2 regions of the Pseudomonas cerasi genome follow, and region 2 is predicted to be linked to the other one. Evidence: riboswitches for the same ligand, from Rfam matches in the RefSeq annotation. Region 2 holds a riboswitch; the other holds the start of a gene.
The links. Region 2 has a riboswitch for manganese ahead of PI739_RS00650 (TMEM165/GDT1 family protein). Riboswitches for the same ligand answer to the same signal wherever they lie in the genome.

Region 1: it holds a riboswitch for manganese, as region 2 does, so the genes downstream of both, mntP (manganese efflux pump MntP) here and PI739_RS00650 (TMEM165/GDT1 family protein) in region 2, are expected to answer to the same signal.

Annotation. Positions count from the first base shown of each region.
Region 1 covers NZ_JAQJVM010000001.1:823,889-829,759, reverse strand. The annotation lists gene acnB (bifunctional aconitate hydratase 2/2-methylisocitrate dehydratase) at 1-1,638, shown strand, start outside; yybP-ykoY riboswitch at 1,746-1,911, shown strand; gene mntP (manganese efflux pump MntP) at 1,918-2,487, shown strand; gene PI739_RS03725 (NAD-glutamate dehydrogenase) at 2,572-5,871, opposite strand, start outside.
Region 2 covers NZ_JAQJVM010000001.1:139,657-145,527, forward strand. The annotation lists gene PI739_RS00640 (SOS response-associated peptidase) at 1-3, shown strand, start outside; gene PI739_RS00645 (M48 family metallopeptidase) at 187-1,005, shown strand; gene PI739_RS00650 (TMEM165/GDT1 family protein) at 1,060-1,644, opposite strand; yybP-ykoY riboswitch at 1,714-1,852, opposite strand; gene PI739_RS00655 (methyltransferase) at 1,891-2,889, opposite strand; gene PI739_RS00660 (LysE family translocator) at 3,127-3,759, shown strand; gene PI739_RS00665 (fatty acid--CoA ligase) at 3,929-5,611, shown strand.

The DNA.
Region 1 (5,871 bases), 680 kb from region 2:
GACGAAGTCATCACCACCTTCGAAATGAAGACCCCGGTGCTGCTCGACGAAGTCCGCGCTGGCGGCCGTATTCCGCTGATCATCGGCCGCGGCCTGACCAGCAAGGCGCGCGCCGAACTGGGCCTGCCGGAGTTCGACCTGTTCAAGACCCCTGACCAGCCAGCCGAAAGCACCAAGGGTTACACCCTGGCGCAGAAGATGGTCGGCAAGGCATGCGGCGTAGCGGGCGTTCGTCCGGGCACCTACTGCGAACCGAAGATGACCACCGTCGGCTCCCAGGACACCACTGGCCCGATGACCCGCGACGAACTGAAAGACCTGGCGTGCCTGGGCTTCTCGACCGACCTGGTCATGCAGTCGTTCTGCCACACCGCAGCTTATCCGAAGCCGATCGACGTCAAGACGCACCACACGCTGCCTGACTTCATCATGACCCGCGGCGGCGTTTCCCTGCGTCCGGGCGACGGCATCATCCACAGCTGGCTGAACCGCATGCTGCTGCCGGACACCGTCGGTACCGGTGGCGACTCGCACACCCGCTTCCCGATCGGTATCTCCTTCCCGGCCGGCTCCGGCCTGGTGGCGTTCGCCGCTGCAACGGGCGTCATGCCGCTGGACATGCCTGAATCGATCCTGGTTCGCTTCAAGGGCAAGATGCAACCTGGCATCACCCTGCGCGACCTGGTTCACGCCATTCCTTACTACGCGATTCAGGCTGGCCTGCTGACCGTAGAGAAGAAAGGCAAGAAGAACGCATTCTCCGGTCGCATCCTGGAGATCGAAGGCCTCGACAACCTGAGCATCGAACAGGCTTTCGAGCTGTCCGACGCCTCTGCCGAGCGTTCGGCTGCCGGTTGCACCATCAAGCTGGCCAAAGAGCCGATCATCGAATACCTGAATTCGAACATCACCCTGCTGCGCTGGATGATCGAACAGGGCTACGGTGATCCGCGCACTCTGGAGCGTCGTGCTCAGGCGATGGAAGCCTGGGTTGCCAACCCGGAGCTGCTGGAAGCCGACAAGGACGCCGAGTACGCCGAAATCATCGAAATCGATCTGGCCGACGTCAAGGAGCCTGTGCTCTGCGCGCCGAACGACCCGGACGATGCCCGCCTGCTGTCTTCGGTACAGGGCGAGAAGATCGATGAAGTGTTCATCGGCTCCTGCATGACCAACATCGGCCACTTCCGCGCTGCGGGCAAGTTGCTGGATCAGGTCAAGGGCCAGCTGCCGACGCGTCTGTGGCTGTCGCCGCCGACCAAGATGGATGCTCACCAGCTGACCGAAGAAGGCTACTACGGCATCTACGGCAAGGCTGGCGCGCGCATGGAAATGCCGGGCTGCTCGCTGTGCATGGGTAACCAGGCGCGCGTGGAACCGAACTCGACCGTAGTGTCGACGTCGACCCGTAACTTCCCGAACCGACTGGGTGACGGCGCGAACGTCTACCTGGCCTCGGCCGAGCTGGCGTCCGTTGCGTCTATTCTGGGTCGTCTGCCGACGGTCGAAGAGTACATGAGCTACGCCAACCAGATCGATACCATGGCAGCGGACGTGTACCGCTACCTGAGCTTCGATCAGATCGCCGAGTTCCGTGAAGCCGCTGCGAACGCCAACATCCCGGCCGTTCAAGTGTAAGCACGAAAGCAGGCACCATAAGAACCCCATCCTCGCGATGGGGTTTTTTTTGCCCTCAATCGAACACGTACATATATTTTTCACATTCACATGGCTATAGTGGCGGCCCTTGTTGGGGAGTAGCCTGCTCTTGACTCCGGTCACAGAGCGTTCGCATCAACATTCTCGGCAGCATGCCGTGGTGCGAACACCTTCTGGTTGGCGAGACCAACGATGCATCCATGCCTAAAGTCGGGCGTGTGGTTGCGTCGTTGACTCATAGCCCGACTGGATATAACCGTGAATCCGATTTCCCTCCTCTTTCTCGCGCTTGCCATGTCCACGGACGCCTTTGCTGCGGCCCTTGGTAAAGGAGCAAGCCTGCATAAACCGCGCTTTCTCGAAGCATTGCGCACGGGCCTCATATTCGGCGCCATCGAAACCATCACGCCAGTCATAGGCTGGGGTATCGGCCAGGTGGCTGCGCGCTTCGCCGAGAGCTGGGACCATTGGATCGCTTTCACTCTGCTGCTGGTGCTCGGCCTGCACATGATCTACAACGGCATCAAGCAAGACGATGACGAAGAGCAGGAAAAGCCGGGGCAGCATTCTTTCTGGATTCTTGCCGTCACCGCATTCGCCACCAGTATCGATGCACTGGCGGTCGGCGTAGGCCTGGCATTTGTCGACGTCAATATCGTGGTTGCCGCCCTGGCCATCGGCCTGGCGACTACCGTCATGGTCACCATCGGCGTGATGCTGGGCCGGGTACTGGGCACCATGGTCGGCAAACGCGCTGAAATCGTTGGCGGTATCGTACTGATCGTGGTCGGTGCAACGATTCTTTACGAGCATCTGTCGGCGCTGTAATCGACTTACAGAACGCGTCGAGCAGACAAAAAAACCCGCATCTTTCGATGCGGGTTTTTTATGGGTACAACTTTTACAGCCCGATTACACGGTGATGCCCTGCCCGCTCATGGCCAGGTCCAGCAGCTCGCGGTTGGCAACCGCGTACATCGCGTAATCCGTACCGCTTGCCGCACGGAGTTCGACCAGCATGGCACGCCAGCGCTCGACCATCAGAGCATGCTGTTCCAGCCACAGGGCCAGACGCGCGTCGATTTCCGAAGGACCGTCGGCCATCTGCAGAACAGACACGGTGATTGCCCGCTGTTGCCAGTCGACATCGTCACGGAACGCTTCACGCGCCAGCGCCTGCCAGTTGTTTTCCACCGGCAGGCTGCTGATCTGTTGCAAGTACCAGGTTATGTCCAGCGCGCTGCCAACGGCAAAGTACGCCTTGGCGACATCGGCAGCGTTCTGCCCGGTCACGTCGGAGGCTTCGATGATCGGCAACAGCGTGTACAGATGTGTCGTACCGGCGACCATGCGCGCCAGCAGTTCCGGCACACCGGCTTCGACATACGCCTGATAACGGGTCTGCCACATCTCGCGGGTAGGCCCTTCCAGCAGCTCGTCAAGCTTGAGGCCCAGTGCAGCGAGGTGCGGACCGAAGTGCGCCACGTCACGGCCAGCGTCCAGTTCATTGCGACGACTGCGCAGGAACCAGCGCGTGGCTCGACGCCCCAGACGCATCAGCTCATCCATCAGCGCCAGCTGGATTTCCGCCGAAACCTTGTAGTCCAGCGCCTCGATCTGACGGAACCAGTGCGGCAGGTGGAAGATGTCACGCACGATCACGTAGGCACCGGCCACCGCAGCAGCGCTCATGCCGGTCGACTCTTTGAGCCGCTGCACGAAGGTGATGCCCATGTGGTTGACCAGATCGTTGGCGATCTGCGTGCTGACGATTTCGCGCTTCAGACGATGGCCGCGCATGGCTGTGGAAAACCTGGCGCCAAGCGAAGGCGGGAACGCGGTTTCCATATCACGCGCCAGATAGTCGTCATCCGGCACACGGGATTCCAGCAACGCTTCCTTGAGGTCGATCTTGCTGTACGAGATCAACACCGACAGCTCGGCACGACTCAAGCCCTGCTTGGCTGCAATCCGCTCGGCAATCTGCTCTTCGGCAGGCAGGAATTCGATGGCACGATCAAGCTTGCCACGCGCCTCCAGGTCACTCATCAGACGCTTGTATTCGGCAATCCGCTCGTAAGCGCGACGGGCTGCCAGCGACAACGCCTGGGTCTGCTTGTAGTTGTTGCCCAACACCAGGTGGCCTACTTCATCGGTCATGCTTTCGAGCAACTGATTGCGCTGCTTCTCGGTCATGTCACCGGCCTGCACCACTTCGTTGAGCAGGATCTTGATGTTCACTTCGTGGTCGGAGCAGTCCACACCGCCCGCATTGTCGATGAAGTCGGTGTTGGTCGCGCCGCCATTGAGGCCGAACTCGACACGGCCCAGCTGGGTCATGCCCAGGTTGCCGCCCTCGCCCACCACCTTGCAGCGCAGCTCGTTGCCGTCGACGCGCAGCGCATCGTTGGCCTTGTCGCCCACATCGGCATGCGATTCTTCGCTGGACTTCACGTACGTGCCGATACCGCCGTTCCACAACAGATCGACCGGCGCCTTGAGCAGCGCATGCAGCAGTTCGGTCGGGGTCAGCTTGTCGGCCTTGATATCGAAGCGCGCCTTCATCTGTTCGGTTATGGCGATACTCTTCAGGCTGCGCGGGAAGATCCCGCCGCCAGCGGACATGATGCTGGTGTCGTAGTCGGTCCAGGACGAGCGCGGCAGATTGAACAGGCGCTGACGCTCTGCAAAGCTGCTGGCCGGGTCCGGATTCGGATCGATGAAGATGTGCAGGTGGTTGAACGCTGCGACCAGTTGCAGCTTGTCAGACATCAGCAGGCCGTTGCCGAACACGTCACCGGCCATGTCGCCGATACCGATCACGCTGATGCTGTCCTGCTGCACATTGATGTCACGTTCACGGAAGTGACGCTGTACGCCCACCCAGGCACCCTTGGCGGTGATGCCCATCTTCTTGTGGTCATAACCGGCAGAACCACCGGAAGCGAAGGCGTCACCCAGCCAGAAGCCGTAATCGATGGCAATGCCGTTGGCGATGTCGGAGAACGTCGCCGTGCCCTTGTCGGCGGCCACCACCAGATACGGGTCATCGTCGTCATGCCGCACGACGTTGACCGGCGGCACCAGCGCGCCTTCCTTGAGGTTGTCGGTAATGTCCAGCAGCCCGGAGATGAAGATGCGGTAGCAGGCGATTGCCTCGGCCTGCACTTCGTCGCGGTTGCCGGTGGTCGGCAGGCGACGCGGCACGAAGCCGCCCTTGGCACCTACCGGCACAATGACCGAGTTCTTCACCTGCTGGGCTTTTACCAGGCCCAGCACTTCGGTACGGAAGTCTTCCTCGCGGTCCGACCAGCGCAGGCCGCCACGCGCCACGTTGCCGAAGCGCAGATGCACGCCTTCGACACGCGGCGAATAAACGAAGATTTCAAACTTGGGCACCGGCTTGGGCAACTCGGGAATCAGGCGCGGGTTGAACTTGAAGCTGAAGTAGCCCTTGCTCTGCCCGTTGGCATCGGCCTGATAGAAGTTGGTCCGCAGGGTTGCCTTGATCAGGTCCAGATAACGACGCAGGATGCGGTCTTCGTTGAGCACCTGCACGTCGTCCAGCGCAGTCAGAATCGCCTGTTCGAGACGCAGCTGCTTGTCGTCAAGATCGTCGGAACCCAGCTTGCGCGCCAGATAGAACCGGGTCTTGAACAGACGCGTCAGCTCACGGGCGATGTCGGTGTGGTTGTTCAGCGTGGTGGCGATGTAACCCAGGTCAAAGCCCAGACGAATCTGCTTCAGATAGCGCGCATAGGCACGCAGCAGTGCCACGTCGCGCCACGGCAGGCCGGCGGTGAGTACCAGACGGTTGAACGCATCGTTTTCGGCATCGCCGCGCACGATGTGCACGAACGCATCCTGCAGGGTGTCGTTGAGCTGCTGGATATCGAGGTTCAGACCTTCGCCGTAAGTAAAGGCGAAATCATGAATCCAGAACTCGCGACCGTTGGCATGATGCAGGCGGTACGGGAACTCGCCCAGCACCCGCAGGCCGAGGTTTTCCAGAATCGGCAACACGTCGGACAGGGCCAGCGGTGTATCGGCGTGATACAGCTTGCAATGCAATTGCTGGCGGCCACCGGCCAGTGGCTGGTAGAAGCTCATCACCAGCGGATTGGCTTCGCTGAGGCTCAGTACGTGCTGCATGTCGACGACTGCCGAATGCGCCGCAAAACGCTCGCGGTAGCCAGCCGGGAAGCCTTTCGG
Region 2 (5,871 bases):
TAGGCGGGGACGGCAAAAAACACCGAATCGGACAAATCCGATATCCGCGTTGAAGTACATCTGATACAAACTGGACACACCTGCGGGAACCATCCACCCCTGTCAAAGACCAAGATGCCAGTTGGCCGGTATCTGGCGCAGAGGTCTGCCCCGGGACTGACCGTTTTACACACAAGGAGATACACCATGCGTCCTTCATTTGCCTTCTGTGCCTTGAGCGCTGCGTTGCTGCTCGGCGGGTGTCAGGCAGTCAATACCACGAGTGGCGACTCGGTCGGTGTGGAGCGCAAACAGTACATGTTCAGCATGCTCTCCACGGATGAAGTCAACAAAATGTACGCCCAGTCCTACCAGCAGACCGTTGGCGAGGCGACCAGCAAAGGGGTGCTGGACACCACCAGCGCCAATGCCAAGCGGGTTCATGCAATCGCCAATCGACTGATTGCCCAGGCGCCCAAATTGCGGCCTGATTCGGCGCAGTGGCAGTGGGAAGTCAACCTGATCAAGAGCGACGAGCTGAACGCCAATTGTGGTCCTGGCGGCAAGATTTTCGTTTACACCGGTCTGATTGATACCCTCAAGCTGACCGACGATGAAATCGCTGCGGTCATGGGCCACGAGATCGCCCATGCCCTGCGCGAGCACGGGCGTGAAGCGATGTCCAAGGCATACGGCGTTTCAATGGCCAAGCAGGGCGCAGGTGCCTTGCTGGGATTGGGACAGGACAGCCTGGCGTTGGCAGATACCGTGGTCAACTACAGCCTGACACTGCCCAACAGCCGCAGTAACGAGAACGAAGCTGATCTGCTCGGTCTGGAACTGGCCGCACGTGCCGGTTACAACCCGAATGCGGCGATCACCCTGTGGCAGAAGATGACCCAGAACTCCGGTGGTTCGCAGCCTGAGTTCATGAGCACTCACCCGGCCTCGGAAAGTCGCATCGCTTCGTTGCAGGCTGCGATTCCGAAAGTCATGCCGCTGTATCAGGCTGCCCCCAAATCCTGAGTGAATGAGTCGCCCGTAGCGTTGCGAGTGTCTTTGCAACGCTACGGGCCAGCATTACACCCAGCCGCTGACTTGCATTGCCTTGTAAACCGCCACCAGCGCCAGCACGAAGAACGCGCAGGCAGCCAGTCGGCGGATCAGGGTCAGCGGCAGTTTCTCGGCGGCGAAATTGCCCGCCAGTACCACCGGCACGTTGGCCAGCAGCATGCCCACCGTGGTGCCCAGAATGACCAGCCACAGATAGGAATACTGCGCCGCCAGCATCACCGTGGCGATCTGCGTCTTGTCACCGATTTCAGCGATGAAGAACGTAATCAGCGTGGTCATGAACGGGCCGAACTTGCGTGCCGTGCTGGCTTCGTCATCGTCCATCTTGTCCGGAACCAGTGTCCACAGCGCCGTGGCGGTAAAGCTGGCGGCGAGTATCCAGTGCAGCACTGCGTCTGACAGATAACTGCTGAACCACGCACCTACAGCGCCGGCTGCTGCATGGTTGGCCAGCGTTGCGGCAACGATGCCTGCGATGATCGGCCAGGGCTTGCGAAAGCGCGCAGCGAGAATGAGCGCGAGCAACTGCGTCTTGTCACCGATTTCGGCGAGTGCGACCACTGCGGTAGGGATTAAGAATGATTCCAGCATCAGGTTTCCTAAGGGGCGGGCCGACACGGCTATGACACGTACGACCTCCCCGCCCCGGGTAAGGTGTTCGTGTCATAGGTCTTGTCAAACCACCGATCCGTCTGAGCGGATTCCGGGTCGCACGTACCATGGTCTGAGGACCAAGTATGTTGATACGTGCCGGACGAGCATGGCGCTCGTGGGAGACTACTCCCCTAGGACGGAGCGGATTCTGCCTCCGCGAAAACGTTTCGGCAAGTGCTTATTTCAGGGGCGTTTGGCGCTGTAGATTTTGAAACCGTTGCCTTGCGCCCTGACTTCGCACTGCCCGACGTGCTCTTCGATCAACGGCTGATAACGCAGGAAATTATTCGCCACCAAGCGCAGTTCGCCGCCTGATTTAAGATGTTGGCGGGCTTTTCTCAGCAGGTTTTCCGTTGCCATGTAATCGGTATGAACGCCGACATGGAACGGCGGGTTGCTCAGAATCGTGTTCAACCCCATCGGTGCTGCGTCGATGCCGTCACCGGTCAGCACTTGGGCTTGCAGGCCATTGGCGGCCAGGGTCAGGCGCGAGCTGGCGGTGGCGAAGGCATCGACATCGAGCATGATGACTTCGTTGTGCGGGTAACGACGCTTGATCGCCGCCCCCAGCACTCCGGCGCCACAACCGAAGTCGAGCAGGTTGCCGCTGGGCAGCTTGTCGATGTTTTCCAGCAACAGGGCTGAACCACGGTCGAGGCGGCCATGGCTGAACACGCCGGGCAGGCTGACGACGGTAAGCGGGCCGTCCTGCAATTCGATCTGGTAGGGCTTGGCGAGGCTTTCCAGGCTGACGGCTTGCGGTGCGTGCTCGACCGTCACCTGCCACAGCTGGCAGTGGCGGGCGCTGTCCAGCTTGCGTGCGCGACCGAACGGGCTCAGTTGCTTGGCAGCCGCTTCGATACCGCCACGTTTCTCGCCGACCAGAAACAGCTCGCGCCCGGCCAGTCGCGAGGCCAGCGCATTGAGCAGGTAGTCGGTCAGGTCACGTGCCTTGGGCAGGAACAGCACGGCGGCTTCAAAAGCAGTCTGTGGCGCTTCGACGCCGAAATCCACGCGCCCTTCAAAACGTGCGTCCAGCGCCGCCTGATCACCGGCGTGCCAGCACCATCCACGGGCATCCGGCAGTTTTCCGAGCAGGTCATCGGCGGGCAGCCCGACCAACAACAGCGAGCCCTGAAACAGCTCGGCCTGACGGAGTAACACTTCGCTGCGCGGGTCCATGGAATGGCTCCTGAAAAAGCGCGCAGTCTAACAGGATATGGGCCAGCAGGACGCGGAGCGTCCAGAACGGCATGCGACGCAGAGCGTCGCACGATAGTTGCGATGATCGTTCCCCAGGCTCCAGCGTCGCACGATAGTTAGAGCAAGCCCTGCGTCGCATCAATGCGGGCACCTGTTGCGGACACACCAGACAGCGTAATCTGCCGGGTCAGACGTCAATCCTCCAGGAGGTCCCACATGTACTGGGCAGAGTTTCTTACCGTTGCGCTGATTCACTTGCTGGCGGTTGCCAGTCCCGGCCCGGATTTCGCGGTGGTGGTGCGTGAAAGCGTGACTCATGGGCGCAAGGCCGGGACCTGGGCGGCGTTGGGCGTCGGCTCGGCGATCTTTCTGCATGTGGGCTATTCGCTGCTGGGGATCGGGATTATCGTTTCCCAGTCCATCGTGCTGTTCAACGCGCTGAAATGGGCAGCCGCTGCCTATCTGCTGTACATCGGCATCAAGGCGTTGCGCGCCAAACCGGCCTCTGCGACGGGCGATGCCGCCATCAAGGCCACTCCCGGCGAGCGCACGGCGCGCGGTGCCTACATCAGCGGTTTCGTCACCAATGGCCTGAACCCCAAGGCGACGCTGTTCTTCCTCTCGCTGTTCACCGTGGTGATCAATCCGCACACGCCATTGCTGGTGCAGGGCGGTTACGGCGTGTATCTCGCGGTGGCGACGGCGGCGTGGTTCTGTCTGGTGGCGCGACTGTTCAGCCAGGCCCGGGTACGCGCAGGATTCGCGCGCATGGGGCACTGGTTCGACCGGGCCATGGGCGGCGTGCTGATCGCGCTGGGCATCAAGCTGGCGCTGACCGAGGTCCGCTGAAACCTGAATTCAGGACGCCTAACACCGAGCATATGCAGCAACCCGGACGCCCCTTGCAGACAGCACGGGGCGTCTCGCTAAATCATCCCTTTTACTGATTTCACTGGCAGCCCGAGGCCCTAGAGTCCATATTTCCAGCCACGCCTGTGGACTTTGAAAAGGGCTTCATATGTTACAGACTCGCGTTCTTCCGCCCGCCGATGGCGCTTATCAGTGCCCTCTGTTGATCAAGCGCCTGCTGCTGTCCGGCGGTCGTTATGAAAAGACGCGCGAAATCATCTACCGTGATTCGGTCCGCTACACCTACGCCACCCTCAACGAACGCATCTGCCGCCTGGCCAACGCACTGACCGCGGCGGGCGTGAAAGCCGGCGACACCGTGGCGGTGATGGACTGGGACAGCCACCGCTACCTGGAGTGCATGTTCGCCATCCCAATGATTGGCTCGGTCATCCACACCGTCAATGTGCGGCTTTCTCCCGAGCAGATCGCCTACACCATCAATCACGCCGATGACCGTCTGGTGCTGGTGAACAGCGAGTTCACCGGGCTGTATCAGGCGATGTCCGAACATCTGAATACGGTCGAAAAGACCCTGCTGCTGACCGATTTGCCAGACAAGACCGCCGAGCTGCCCAACCTCGTGGGCGAGTACGAGACCCTGCTGGCGGCGGCCAGCCCCGAATACGTGTTCGAGGATTTCGACGAAAACTCGGTCGCCACCACGTTTTACACCACCGGCACCACCGGCAACCCCAAGGGGGTGTATTTCACCCACCGCCAACTGGTGCTGCACACCATGGGCGTGGCGACCATCATGGGCTGTATCGACAGCACCCGGCTGCTCGGCACCGATGACGTCTACATGCCGATCACGCCGATGTTTCACGTGCACGCCTGGGGCATTCCCTATGCCGCAACCATGCTTGGTCTGAAGCAGGTGTACCCCGGCCGCTACGATCCCGAGTTGCTGGTAGAGCTCTGGCGCAGGGAGAAAGTCACCTTCTCTCATTGCGTGCCGACCATCCTGCAAATGCTCCTGAACGCCAAGTCTGCCCAGGATGTCGATTTCCGCGGCTGGAAGATCATCATTGGCGGCAGCTCCCTGACCCGCAGCCTGTATCAGGCCGCCAAATCCCGTGGCATCCAGCTCACTGCCGCGTACGGCATGTCCGAAACCGGACCGCTCATATCCGTAGCGCACATCAACGAGGAGTTGAAAGCGGGCAGTGAAGACGAGCGCATCACCTACCGGATCAAGGCCGGCGTGCCGGGGATGCTGGTGGAGGCCGCCATCATCGATCAACAGGGCAACTTCCTCCCGGCCGACGGCGACACCCAAGGCGAGCTGGTTTTGCGTGCGCCCTGGCTGACCGGAAGCTACTTTCGCGAGCCCGAAAAAGGCGCCGAGTTGTGGGCGGGCGGCTGGTTGCACACCGGCGATGTGGCGACGCTGGACGGCATGGGCTTCATCGACATTCGCGACCGTATCAAGGACGTGATCAAGACCGGTGGCGAATGGGTTTCGTCGCTGGAGCTCGAAGATTTGTGCAGTCGCCATCCGGCAGTGCGCGAAGTGGCAGTGGTCGGCATCGCCGATCCGCAATGGGGAGAGCGGCCGTTTGCCTTGCTGGTGATTCGCGATGGCCACCAGCTCGACGCCAAGGGTTTGAAGGATCACCTCAAGCCGTTTGTCGAGCAAGGTCATATCAATAAGTGGGCCATTCCCAGCCAGATCGCGCTTGTTACCGAAATTCCCAAGACCAGCGTCGGCAAGCTGGACAAGAAACGCATGCGCCTGGACATCGTGGAGTGGCAAAGCAGCAACAGTGCCTTTCTGTCGACCCTCTGACACCTCGGGCGTGCCGTATCCGTCGGCGACGGCACGTGTCTGCGCTGCAGGTCCTGCTCTGTGACTTGCCAAATTTGCAAATTACGCCATCCTCCCCGCCACATGTTTTTTGGCGGCCTCCCGGAAACGGGCGGTCCAGAGGCGTTGGTCGTGCAAATCACACTTTAGAGGGATCTAGCGTCAGAGTGTGCTGGCTATAGTCAGCACCGGGAATGGCAAGAGCGGACCTGGCGTGTGTGTTGATTCGATGACTGATTCGT